3 regions of the Novosphingobium sp. BL-S-19 genome follow, and region 2 is predicted to be linked to each of the others. Evidence: predicted binding sites of a transcription regulator. Region 2 holds the regulator's gene; each other region holds the start of a gene.
The links. Region 2 encodes LexA, which represses DNA repair genes until DNA is damaged. Its sites were predicted from a motif close to GTTCCNCNCTTGTTCT; they were not measured.

Region 1: a site for LexA is predicted at 1,621-1,636, ahead of ACZ1JV_RS16145 (ImuA family protein). Genes of this name have one in related genera too.
Region 3: a site for LexA is predicted at 1,982-1,997, ahead of ACZ1JV_RS14665 (ATP-dependent helicase). Genes of this name have one in related genera too.

What each region holds. Positions count from the first base shown of each region.
Region 1 is NZ_CM145498.1:1,676,606-1,680,732, reverse strand. Features, by position in the region: gene ACZ1JV_RS16150 (Y-family DNA polymerase) at 1-909, opposite strand, end outside; gene ACZ1JV_RS16145 (ImuA family protein) at 824-1,585, opposite strand; gene ACZ1JV_RS16140 (SOS response-associated peptidase) at 1,848-2,519, shown strand; gene rlxS (relaxase/mobilization nuclease RlxS) at 2,576-4,127, opposite strand, start outside.
Region 2 is NZ_CM145497.1:1,181,536-1,185,662, forward strand. Features, by position in the region: gene ACZ1JV_RS05130 (ComEC/Rec2 family competence protein) at 1-1,341, shown strand, start outside; gene lexA (transcriptional repressor LexA) at 1,505-2,203, opposite strand; gene ACZ1JV_RS05140 (molybdopterin molybdotransferase MoeA) at 2,316-3,536, opposite strand; gene moaC (cyclic pyranopterin monophosphate synthase MoaC) at 3,536-4,018, opposite strand; gene ACZ1JV_RS05150 (hypothetical protein) at 4,015-4,127, opposite strand, start outside.
Region 3 is NZ_CM145498.1:1,352,108-1,356,234, reverse strand. Features, by position in the region: gene ACZ1JV_RS14685 (pseudouridine synthase) at 1-337, shown strand, start outside; gene rsmD (16S rRNA (guanine(966)-N(2))-methyltransferase RsmD) at 334-909, shown strand; gene ACZ1JV_RS14675 (hypothetical protein) at 934-1,188, opposite strand; gene ACZ1JV_RS14670 (hypothetical protein) at 1,276-1,884, opposite strand; gene ACZ1JV_RS14665 (ATP-dependent helicase) at 2,001-4,127, shown strand, end outside.

The sequences.
Region 1 (4,127 bases), on a different replicon from region 2:
GGCTTGGACGGCGTTATCGACGCGGTGGAAGCGAAGATCGAGCCGGCGCGCGCCGAGCCCCGCCTCTTCCAGCACTTGGCAGAGCGCGTCGACCAGTTTTCGGATGTAGCGCGCGATCGTCTCCGGGGCGCCGATCGGCTCGGCGAAGCGGCGCTCGACTTCGATCTGCCGCGGCGCCTCGACCGGTTCAAAGGGTTCAGACAGCCTCCCATAAATCTGGTCGAGCCGCCGGCCGGGATCGGAACCGAACCGCAAGGCGAGTGAAGCCCGCGGCATGGCCTCCAGCTCCGCAAGCACCTCGATGCCGAGCGCGGCGAGGCTTTCGATCGCCTTGGCCTCCAGACGAAGGGCCGCGAGCGGCAGGCGCGCGACCGCTTCGACAAGGTCTGCCGGATCGATTACGGCAAGTCCTTCGCTCCGCAACATCTCGCCGCCGAACCGCGCCAGTGCATGGGCCGCTCCGTAGGTCGGCGCGCAGACGGCGCGCGCGTCGGTCTCCACTTCGGCGAGCCGGCGCAGCATGTCGGCAAGCAGGCCCCTGGCCCCGCCGTGGCTATGGGTTGCCCCCGTCACGTCGAGCATCAAGCCGTCGGGCGGATCGAGCGCAATGAGCGGCGAGTATTTGCGCAGCGACCAGACCGCAAGGCGCTCCAGCGCCTCATCGTCTGCGTCGCGGTCGGCATCCATGATCAGCAGATCGGGCACCAGCGCCTGCGCCTGGGTTAGCGCCATGCCCACGTGTAGGCCGAGAGCGCGCGCACGCGCGCTCACCGCAGTCAGCACGCGGCGACGGCCTTCCACGTCCGCCAGGACCAGCGGCGCGTCAGGCGGCGGTGCTTGCCGCCCAAGCCTGCGCCGCAGCCGGTCGATCGGCCAGGTCGGCAGGAAGAGCGAGACGACCTGTCCCATCACAGGATTCCAGAAGAAAATCGGCGCTCTCGCCAGCCCGGCACCGGATGAGCTCGACGAACCAGCGCGGCCGCCCGACGCCGGGGACCGGCAAGACTTCGGACGGGACCGCCGTCACTCGCCAGCGCGTCGCGGCGGCCGTCGGCTGCCCGAAATCGGCCGCATCTTCGCGCCTCCGCCAACGGCGCAGCGCGATCCCGATCGCGCCGCTGTTTTCCGCAGCCAGCAGCAGGCGGCGAGAGACGGGCATCGAGAGCCGCGACACTTCGGCAACCACACCGCCGAGCCCGCCATGGCGCAGCCCCTCCTCGAAGCAGGCGAGCACTGAAGTCTCATCCTGCGCTTCAAGATAGATGACACGGTCAGGATCGAGCCCGGCCTGGGCAATGGCCGGCGCGAAGAGATCGGCCTTGGTCATGCACCAGAGGATCTTGCCTTCCACGCGCGCCATGATCCCAGCCGCAAATAGGGCAGCAGCCGCGCCGTCGGTAACCCCTTCAGCACCGCCCGCCACTTCATGAAGACTGCCGAGCGCGAGACCGCCTCCCGGCAACCGGGAATCGATAGCATCAAGCTCGAAAGGCAAAACATGGCACACACGCCTGTCGGTGCCCTCGATCTCGGCAATCCGGGCGCGCAGCGCATCGATACGTGAGGGCGACCCTCGATCTGTCATGAAGGGCCTCCTTGTGGCTCTGTGATGGGAATTATGTTCGCATTTTGTTCCAATCCGCCTGCGTGTCAATGGCCTCGCCAGTGACCGAGCTCCCCGGAGCCACCAAGCCAAGGAATACCGGAGGAAATTCACTTCCTTTCGGAGAACAGCGCGGCACGGAACACCAGGCGTTGGAGCATAGACGCGGCCGCGACGGCCCGAATCGATACTGTGCCCAGCCCCTTGGCCAGCAGGCGAGGTTGCCTTACTTTCCCCTTCCAGCATTCGCGAAAGGAGCGGCGCCATCTGCAATCTCTACCGCCTGACAACGCCTGCGGACGCTGTGGCTAAGCTGTTCGATGCGGTGCCATCTCCGGGTGCGAACTATGCAGCGGAAATCTACCCCGGCTATCCGGGGCTCGTTGTCGCGGATGGCCGGGTTCAGGCAATGGCATGGGGCTTTCCGCGCAAGAATGTCAGCAAGAAGACGGGCGCCCTTCTGAAGCCGACCAAAGTGAACAACGCGCGCGACGATCAGATTCGAGGCAATCCGATGTGGGCCGAGAGCTTTCACGAGCGCCGTTGCCTGATCCCGGTCACAGCCCGGGCGGAAGCCGAGGGGCCCGGCGGCAGGATGACGCGAACCTGGTATTCACTTCCCGGTGGCACGGACTTCGCCGTTGCAGGCATCTGGCGCCCGACTATCGAGTGGGGAGACGCCTATTCGATGGTCATGGTGCCGGGCTCGGAGCAAATGTCCGACGTTCACGACCGCATGCCAACGATCCTGCGGCGCGAGGATTGGGAGCAATGGACCTCGGGAACCTCGCAGGACGCGTTTGAGCTTTGCCGGACCTGGGAAGGCGAGCTGATCGTCGACCGCACGCCTGAGCTCTGGTTCAAGGCGAAGCCAAAACCGGGATCGAAATCTGAACCAACGGGGCCGCTCCTCTAGCATGCTCATGCGAACGCGGTCCCTTTCCAAAGGCGGCCAGCGTTCGCCTTACCGGGTTACGAAATTCCCGGTCCGGATCTTCCGCGACCGAACTGCCAGTTGATCCCGGCCTCGCGCATGATCCCGCCCGCCTGCTTCCCGACCTGTTTTTCCATTACCGGCCGCCATGGAACGAGCGTGAACTCGCGGCTCTTTTCGATCAGTGCGAAGCGGCCGGAAACAGCATCGATCCGTCTGGTCAGCTTACCCTCGATCCGCTCTCCGATCTTCGCTTCTGTGAAGGTCTTGCCGAGTTCATCGGAAAGGCCTTCCGAAATCCGCAAAAGCTCTCTCCGCTGCAGCACGGCCAAAATGCTGCGCCCGACCCGAGTGCTGCCTTCCTGGAGCAGCCCTTCATGGACCAACCATTGACGCCGGGCATCGAGCGCAACGCGCACCTCGCGCCCGAACCCGGTATCACGCATCTCCCGACCCGCAGAGCCGGCCAGTTCCCGGTCCAGCCATGACGCGCCCTCCACAGATGCGAGACGGTCTGGCGCCAAGGATGCCAGCACCTCAACGCTCACCGGCCGCGCTCGATGCTGCCTGGCCTCATAGCCTTCGACATGCGCCAGATGATCGGCACCGATCGACCATGTCCCATCGACGTCACGTTTCAGATCGCTGCCGCCTCGGCGTATCGCCTCCAGGCGGCGCAGGTGACCTTCGGCAAATTCTGCCGAAACCGATGGGTCGTGCGCCCGGTGCAACGCCGACGAATACCGCCCGCCATTAGCCTCAGCCACGGCCAGGATGGTGCGGTCCATCTCGCGAATCTGCGGTGGCCGGGCGGTCACCCGGATCGTCGCTCCGGCCGGCAAGACTTCGACCGATCCTACATTGCCGATCTCGACGTAATGGGAGCGTCCATCGGTGCCGTCGACGAGCAGGTAATGCCGATCCCTATGCTCGTCGGACAGGCCTCGCTGGACCACCCGGCCGATCAAGGTCGCGGATTCAGATGTATGAATTTGATGATCGCGCCGGTCGATCTTCGCGCGGGTCAATTCGCGCTGCATCAGGCGGATGATATCGCCTCGCTCACCCAACGCCCGGAGTTTCTCGTCTAGGCCTTCACCAAGCCGCCAGGATCCGCTGCCAAGATCTTCCGCCAATCCCATCTTGCCGAGCACGTTAAGCCGGCCGGTTTCAAGCGACTGAAAATAGCCGTCGCCCTGCTGGGGAACTACAAGCCGATCCGGCCCGACCCGCGCGAGCATGCGCCGGTCGATAACTGTCAGGCGCTCCTGGGTCACATCGTGTCGCAAGCGTTCCTCGATTTCGAGGTCGGTCCGCGGTCCCAGATCGCGCGTGATTATCTCGGCAGCGCGCTGACGAAGACCGCGCGAGATATACTCGCGGGCGATGATCAGATCCTTCCCCTTTTCATTCACGCCCCGCAGCACGATGTGGGTATGGGGATTTCCGGTATTGAAGTGGTCAACCGCAACCCAGTCGAGTTTCGTTCCGAGGTCATGTTCGACCTGTTTCATCAGCGTTCGGACATAGGGTTTGAGATCCCCATACCGGTCGCCGTCTTCGGCCGAAACAATGAAGCGGAACTGGTGT
Region 2 (4,127 bases):
GCAATCGCCGCGGATGACGCGCAGGCGATGCGCGATGCGGGATTGGCGCACCTGCTTTCCATCAGCGGGCTTCACGTCAGCGCCGTGATCGGCGCAGTCTATTTTCTTGCCATTCGCTTGCTGGCGCTTTCCCCCGCGATCGCACTGCGATGGCGCCTGCCGGTGGTGGCTGCGGCCTTGGGTGGTCTGGCGGGGATCGGCTATACCCTGTTGACGGGATCGCAGGTGCCCACCGTCCGCTCTTGCGCGGGCGCCCTGCTGGTGCTGGGCGCGATGTTGCTGGGGCGTGAAGCGTTGTCGGTTCGAATGCTGGCGACCGGGGCGTTTCTCGTCATGGTGTTGTGGCCTGAGGCTATCGTCGGTCCCAGTTTTCAGATGAGTTTTGCGGCGGTGCTTACATTGATCGCGGTGGCGAAGGCAGCGCCGGTGCGTCGCTGGATGGCGCCACGCGATGAAAGCGTGCCGATGCGAGTCTTGAGGTCGGCAGCGCTGATGCTGGTGACCGGCGTCGCGATCGACCTGGTTCTGATGCCGATTGCCCTTTATCATTTCCACCGTGCAGGCGTTTTTGGCGCGCTGGCCAATCTCGTGGCCATTCCGCTGACGACTTTCGCCGTCATGCCCCTTGTGGCCATTGCGCTCCTTCTCGACGTCGTCGGTCTTGGAGCGCCGGTATGGTGGCTTGCAGGCCACGCCATTGCGCTCCTTCTTGAGCTTGCCCACGTCGTTGCGGATATTCCCGGCGCGGTTCGCCTCCTTCCGGTGATGGGAGCGGGGCATTTTCTCCTGTTCGTCACAGGCGGTTTGTGGCTGGCCTTATGGTCGGGGAAGGTGCGTTTTCTCGGTCTCGTTCCGGCGTTTGCGGGTGTCGCCGGATTGGCGCTGATCGGTCCTCCCGACATTCTGGTGAGTGGTGACGGCCATTACATTGGCATGACGGTGGGGGATGGGCGCCTGGCTATCCTGCGTGAGAGCAGAAGCGGCTATGCGCTGGACAACATGTTGGAAGTTACCGGGCAGCGCGAACTGCCGCTCGCTCTGCCCGGACAGCGTGAGGTCCGATGCAATAACGACTTTTGCGCGGCGGCCTTCCGGCGAGGTGAGAGGATGTGGCATGTTCTGATCGCGCGCAGCGATGCTTATGTGCCGATCCCTTCGCTGGCACGGGCCTGCGGCCGCGCGGATATCGTCATTGCCGATCGCTCGCTGCCGCAAAGCTGCAAGCCGCGATGGCTGAAAATCGATCGTCCCATGCTGAAGCAAACGGGCGGGATCGTTATAGATCTGGAAGGTCAGGCGCTGCGAACGGTGGCCCAAAGCCATGGTAGCCACGGCTGGTGAGATATTTGGAGGGGTTGATCCGACTGCCTCGGATCAACCCCTCCAACTCCCGTATATCCCGTTTTCCGAACCATCCGGTGTTTTCACCCGATTGGAAAACACCCCAAGAATGTCGCGAGCCTGTGCAGCGATGCCAGTCCGGCGATCGGGTCCGTACCCCTTGTCAGTGATAGCGGCGCAAAATGCCTGCGAGTTTGCCCTGAACCTGCACTTCCCCGGCGCCGTAGATCTGGGGCTCGTATGCGGCGTTCGCCGGATCGAGCCGAACCTTTGGCCCTTCGCGGCGGAGATACTTGAGGGTGGCTTCCTCACCGCGGATGAGGGCCACCACGATTTCCCCATCGCGCGCCGTGTCGGTGCGCTTAACAAGCGCCAGATCGCCATCGAGAATACCGGCCTCGATCATCGAATCACCGGAAACCTCAAGCGCATAATGATCTCCCGAGCCCAGCAGGGCTGCCGGCACCGGCAGCGTCGCCTGACCTTCGATTGCCTCGATCGGAACGCCGGCGGCGATGCGGCCGTGTAGCGGTATCTCGATTACGTCGTTGGCCGGTTCCGGAGCCCGCGGAGCCGCGCGCAGTGCAGCGGGCGCTTCTCGCGGTGTCGCAGGCGTGGCGGCGGCAGCAGGGGCCTTATTGGTCACATCGTCAGGCTGGCGAAGCACTTCAAGGGCGCGGGCCCGATTGGGGAGACGACGGATAAAGCCGCGTTCCTCCAGCGCCGAAATCAACCGGTGAACGCCCGACTTCGATTTGAGGTCCAGCGCATCCTTCATTTCTTCGAAGCTGGGCGAGACCCCGCTTTCTTCAAGGCGAACCTGAATGAACCGGAGCAATTCGTGCTGCTTGCGCGTCAACATCTGGCTGCCTCACCTGCTTCGCCGAGATTGGCGGTCTGTTCCCTTCGCGAAGAACACATGGAGGTTCATTCGCGAACAATGAGGGAACAATTAAGCAACGAATCCGGTAGCGTCAAGCAATACCGCCATTCTGGAGCAAGTATACCCAAACCGTATCCCCGCGATTGGCAGCGGGGGCGTTGCCGGGGCGATCGATAAGAACATTGCTTGTGGCCAGAGAGACCAAGGCGCTGCTGTCCTGCACGCTATGGGCGCTGACGGTTTCGCCATCCCAAAGGCCGCGCACGAATTCGCGTCGATCGCCGCTGGGCGGCAAGGCGTCGGCCAAGCGGGTCAGCAACGGCATCTGTGCAGGCCTGCGGGCGCCGAGCAACGCGCGAAGAGCCGGCAACATGAAATGGTATGCGGTTACGAGACTGGAGACCGGATTCCCCGGCAATCCGATCACGATCTGCGCGCGCTGGCCGCGCGCTTTTCGCGCCACCAGCAATGGCTTGCCCGGCCGGATTGCCACGCGCCAGAAATCCAGATCGGCACCCCATGCTTCGAGTGCGGGACGAACGAGATCATGATCGCCAACGGAAACGCCGCCGCTGGTAACGATGACATCCGCGTCACCGGCAGATTCGAAGGCGCGGATCAGGGCGTCGAGATCGTCGCCCACCGGGCCGATTCTGTCGACCGCGACCGGAAGGCTTTGGCCCATCGCGGCGAGCATGGCGCCGTTGCTGGCGGGTATCTGATGCGGTTCGCAGCATTCCGGATCCACGGCCAGTTCGTCCCCGCTGTCGATCACGACAAGGCGCGGTATCCTTCGAACCGGCAAGTGCTTGTGCCCCGCCACGATCGCGAGTGCGGCCTGGGCGGCGCCGATACGGGTGCCGGACGGCAGGATTTCCCGCCCCTCGGGGAAGTCCATACCCTGGCGGCGTATATGTTTGTGCAGCGGGGTGGGGCCTTCGCCGGTCAAGGTGACGCGATGCTGATCGCGCGTGACATCTTCCTGAAGGATGACTCCTCCTGCGCCGGCAGGGATCAGGGCGCCGGTCGAAATGCGAATGGCCTGCCCCGGCGTGACGGCGGCTTCGTAAGGATGCCCCGCGGCACTTTCGCCCACGACATGCCAGGGCCCGGCGGTATCGCCTTCCGCAACCGCGTAGCCATCCATTGCCGAAATGTCGCGCGCGGGCTGAGTCCTCCGGGCAACCAGGGGTTCGGCCAGATAGCGGCCGAGGGCGCTGGGCACATCGACGCGCTCGACCGGCGTGGGCTCGACAAGCTGCAGCAGGCGGTCCTGGGCATCTTCCAGCGAGAGCATGGGCTGCCGGGCCATCAGATCGCGCCTGCCGCGATCCACACGCCGGACTTGCCGCCGCGCTTTTCGATCAGCCGTATCGCGCCGATCACCATGCCTTTGTCGAGTGCCTTGGCCATGTCGTAGATCGTCAGGAGGGCAATGGAAGCTGCCGTAATTGCCTCCATTTCGACGCCGGTCTTGCCTGTGAGCGAGGCCGTGGCGATCGCGCGGATGCCGTCTTCCTCGAAACGGAAGTCGACGTTGACCGCGTCGAGCGGCAGCGGATGGCACATCGGAATCAGGTCGGAGGTCTTCTTTGCCGCCATGATCCCCGCAATCCGGGCCGTTCCCAGCACATCGCCCTTGGGCGCATTGCCGGCGCGGATCGCGTCGAGCGCCTCCCGCGTCATGGTGATGAGTCCGGATGCGATGGCGAGGCGTTGGGTATCCGGCTTGGCGCCGACATCCACCATGCGGGCGGTGCCATCCGAATCGATGTGGGTGAGGCTCTTGGTCATTTCGGGCGGCTCATGTGCGTTGCAAGGTGACAGGTCGGTTGACACAGTTGACACGGTTCTGAAGTGAAATAGCGGAAGGCACCGAACTGGCGAATTTTTGCGCTTTCAA
Region 3 (4,127 bases), on a different replicon from region 2:
GATCGAAGGCATCGAGATCGAGGGCGTGATCTACGGCAAGATCGACGCCAACATGGAGCGTCGCACCGGGCGCAACCAGTGGATCGAAATGACCCTGACCGAAGGCAAGAACCGCGAAGTGCGCCGCGTGCTCGAACATCTGGGTCTGCAAGTCAGCCGCTTGATCCGCATTTCCTATGGGCCCTTCCGCCTGCTGGACCTGCCCAAGGGTCTGGTCGTCGAAGTCAGCGAGCGCGAACTGGAGAACTTCCGCCGCACGCTGGCCCAGAACAACGCGAAAAACGCCCCGAAGGACAGTCCCAAGGACGGAGACGCCAGGGACGGAGACGAGGCATGAAGCCGGCCAATGCGCGGACCGGCCTGCGCATCGTTGCGGGCGAATGGCGCGGACGCAAGCTGGCGACGCCGGAGGGCGACACCACGCGCCCGACGGCAGACCGCACGCGCGAGACGCTGTTCTCTATGCTGGCGAGCCGCCTTGGCACGCTTGAGGGTCTGAAAGTCGCCGATCTCTTTGCGGGATCGGGAGCACTTGGGCTTGAGGCGCTGTCACGCGGCGCCGCGCACTGCCTGTTCGTCGATCAGGACCCCGGTGCAATCCGGGCGATCCGCACCAATATCGCCAATTTGCGCGCCCAGGGGCAGGCCGACGTGCGGGCAAGTTCGGTGATGTCGCTCGGACAGGCGAAGGAGACCTTGGACCTCGTCCTGCTGGATCCGCCCTACGATACCGGCGCTGGTGCCGTGGCGGTCGACAAGCTGAACCGGCTGGGCTGGATCGGCGAGCAGACGTGGGTCAGCCTCGAAACCGGGCGCGACGAAAGCGTGTCGATCCGCGGTTTCGAGGTCGAGTCCACGCGGGACGTCGGCAAGGCACGGCTGCACATCCTGCGCCGCGTCCCGGACTGATCGCCCGCTACTGATCGGAGTCGATTACTTCTTCTTGTGGCTGGACTTCTTCGGCGCACTGCGCTGCACGCCGATCTGGCTGGGATTGATGCAGCTGTCCTTGATCGTTGCCGAACAGACCTTGTAGGTCTGACCATCGATGGAAACCTCGGTCGGCCGGCCACGGCTGTCACGCGCGGTTACGTCGGCCTTCTGCGGCGCGGCGTCCTGTGCGATGGCAGCGGCTCCAAGCGGGGCCGCGACGGCGGCAGCAGCAAGTATAAGCAAGTAGCGGGACATCCGGATTTCTCCATATGATGAAACGAACCCCGCACGGTGAAATACACTGCGCGGGGTTCGGTTCCAACTATACTTTTACAACGACAATCAGACTCCGCCGCGATTGCGGCAATTGTCCGTCACCGTCTTGCTGCACTTCGGATAGGTCTTGTCCATCGCCGTTGCCGGCGGCGGCGTCAGCGCGCCCTTGTAGGGGCCGCCCTGATAGCTCTGGTCCGCTGGCATCGCGGGGGGCACCGATTGTGCCGCCATCTTGGGATCGGGTACGCCCGTGGTCGGCATCCCCTCCCCCGGCGGATTGGCCTGCCCGGCCGGGGTCGACGGCTTCTGGCCGTTGAGTTGCTGGGCAACCGCGTTCCAGGCGATCTGCTGCTGTTCCGGACTCATCTTGTAGATCTGGCCGCGCTGGTCGGGCGTCAGCGCCCAATAGCCGCGCTGCTGCTCACCCGTGAGGTTCCAGAAATAGGCTTTGTATTCCGGCGTCCACGTATCGTAGTCGGCCTTCATATCGGCGGGCCACGAATCGTACGTCGCCTTCTGCTCGGCCGTCATCGCGCCGGAATCCGAGGGCGCGGCTGGAGCCGGCGGAGCTTCGGGAGTTGGTGCAGGGTCGCCCACGGTGCTTTGGGCAAGGATGGGGCCGGACAGGGCGGCCAGCGAAAGTGCGGCAGCGCCGGCCAGAAGTTTCACACGCATGGCATCTCTCTCCATGTCTATCGCTATGCAAAGGCGACGCCCGGTGCCGGGGATTGTTCCGAAGATGCGACGAAGCGGCCTTGCACCGCGATGCCCCGTTCCCTAGATGTTCACGGGTGAACGATCTGCAATCCTCTCAGCCTGATGCCTCTTCCGACCCGTTGATCGAGGGGCTGAATCCTCCCCAGCGCGAGGCGGTGCTGACTACCGAAGGCCCGGTGCTGATGCTGGCAGGGGCCGGCACGGGGAAGACGGCGGCGCTCACCCGCAGGCTGGCGCACCTCGTCCGCAGCCGCCTGGCCTGGCCCAGCGAGATCCTCTGCGTCACGTTCACCAACAAGGCCGCACGCGAAATGCGCGAGCGTGTGGGCCACCTGATCGGCCCCGCCGTCGAAGGGATGCCCTGGCTCGGCACCTTCCACGCGATCGCCGCCAAGATGCTGCGCCGCCATGCCGAACTGGTGGGGCTGCAACCCAACTTCACGATCATCGATACCGACGATCAGCTTCGCGTCCTGAAGCAGTTGATTCAGGCCGAAGGGCTGGATGAAAAGCGCTGGCCCGCCCGGCAACTGGCCGGTTGCATCGATCGCTGGAAGAACCGCGGGCTCAACCCCGCCGATCTCGATGCCGGCGAAAGCGAAGCCTATGCCAATGGCCGCGGACAGAAGTTCTACCAGCTCTATCAGGATCGCCTGAAGACGCTGAACGCCTGCGATTTCGGCGATCTGCTGCTCCACATGCTCAACATCCTGCGCACCAATCGCGATGTGCTGCAGCAGTACCAGCAGCGCTTCAAATACGTGATGGTGGACGAATATCAGGACACCAATCAGGTCCAGTACCTGTGGCTCCGCCTGATCGCGCAGGAACGCAAGAACATCTGCGTGGTGGGGGATGATGACCAGTCGATCTACTCCTGGCGCGGCGCGGAAGTGGCCAATATCCTGAAGTTCGAGAAGGACTTTCCCGGCGCGAAAGTGATCCGGCTGGAGCAGAACTATCGCTCCACCCCGCAGATCCTCGCCGCCGCCTCTGGCCTGATCGGCGAGAACACGCAGCGCCTGGGCAAGACGCTGTGGACCGAGCGCCATCCCGGCGAAAAGGTGCGCGTGATCGGCGTGTGGGACGCGCCGGAGGAAGCGCGCCGCGTGGGGGACGAGATCGAGCGGTTGGAACGCGAAGGCGCCCCGCTCGACCAGATCGCCATCCTTGTGCGCGCGCAGTACCAGACGCGCGAGTTCGAAGACCGGTTTATCTCGATCGGCATGAAGTACCGCATCGTCGGCGGCTTCCGTTTCTATGAGCGCGCCGAAATCCGCGACGCCCTCGCCTATCTGCGCGTCATCGCGCAGCCGTCGGACGACCTTGCGTTCGAGCGTATCTACAACGCCCCGAAGCGGGGCCTTGGCGCCAAGGCGCTGGAGGCACTGCACACCCTCGCCCGCCGCCGGGGCATTCCGCTCGCGATGGCCGCGATAGAGATTGCCGATACCGACGAACTGCCCGCCCGCGCGCGCAATACGTTCCTGTCGCTGATGCGCGATTTCGCCCGCTGGCGCGACCTGTCGGGCACCGAGAACCCGGCCGATCTCATGCGCACCGTGCTGGACGAAAGCGGCTATACCGACGCGCTGCAGGCCGAAAAGACGCCAGAAGCGGCGGGCCGCCTCGAAAACCTCGTCGAACTCGCGCGCGCCATGGAGGAATATGAAAGCCTCGGCGATTTCCTCGAACACGTCAGCCTCGTGATGGACAACGATGCCGCCGCGGACGAGGAAAAGGTCACGATCATGACCATGCACGCGGCCAAAGGGCTGGAGTTCGACAATGTGTTCCTGCCCGGCTGGGAGGAAGGCGTGTTCCCCTCGCAGCGGGCGATGGACGAAGGCGGGCTTGCCAGCCTGGAGGAGGAACGCCGCCTCGCCTACGTCGCCATCACCCGCGCGCGGCGCAAGTGCACGATCCTTCATGCCGCGAACCGCCGCATCTATGGCCAGTGGACCAGCTCCATCCCGTCACGCTTCATTGCGGAGCTGCCGGACGATCATGTGGATGCGGAAACCACGCTATCCGGCGGCGCCTCGCTCTGGCGGGCGCAGTGGACGGAAATGGCCGATCCTTTCGCCGAAGTGGCCCGCGCGCAGCCGGCTCGCACCTTGACGCGCGGCCCCGGTTGGCAGCGCGCGGCGGCGCAGGAATACGATCCCAAGCCGCGCCGCATTGCCGAATCGACGCGTAGT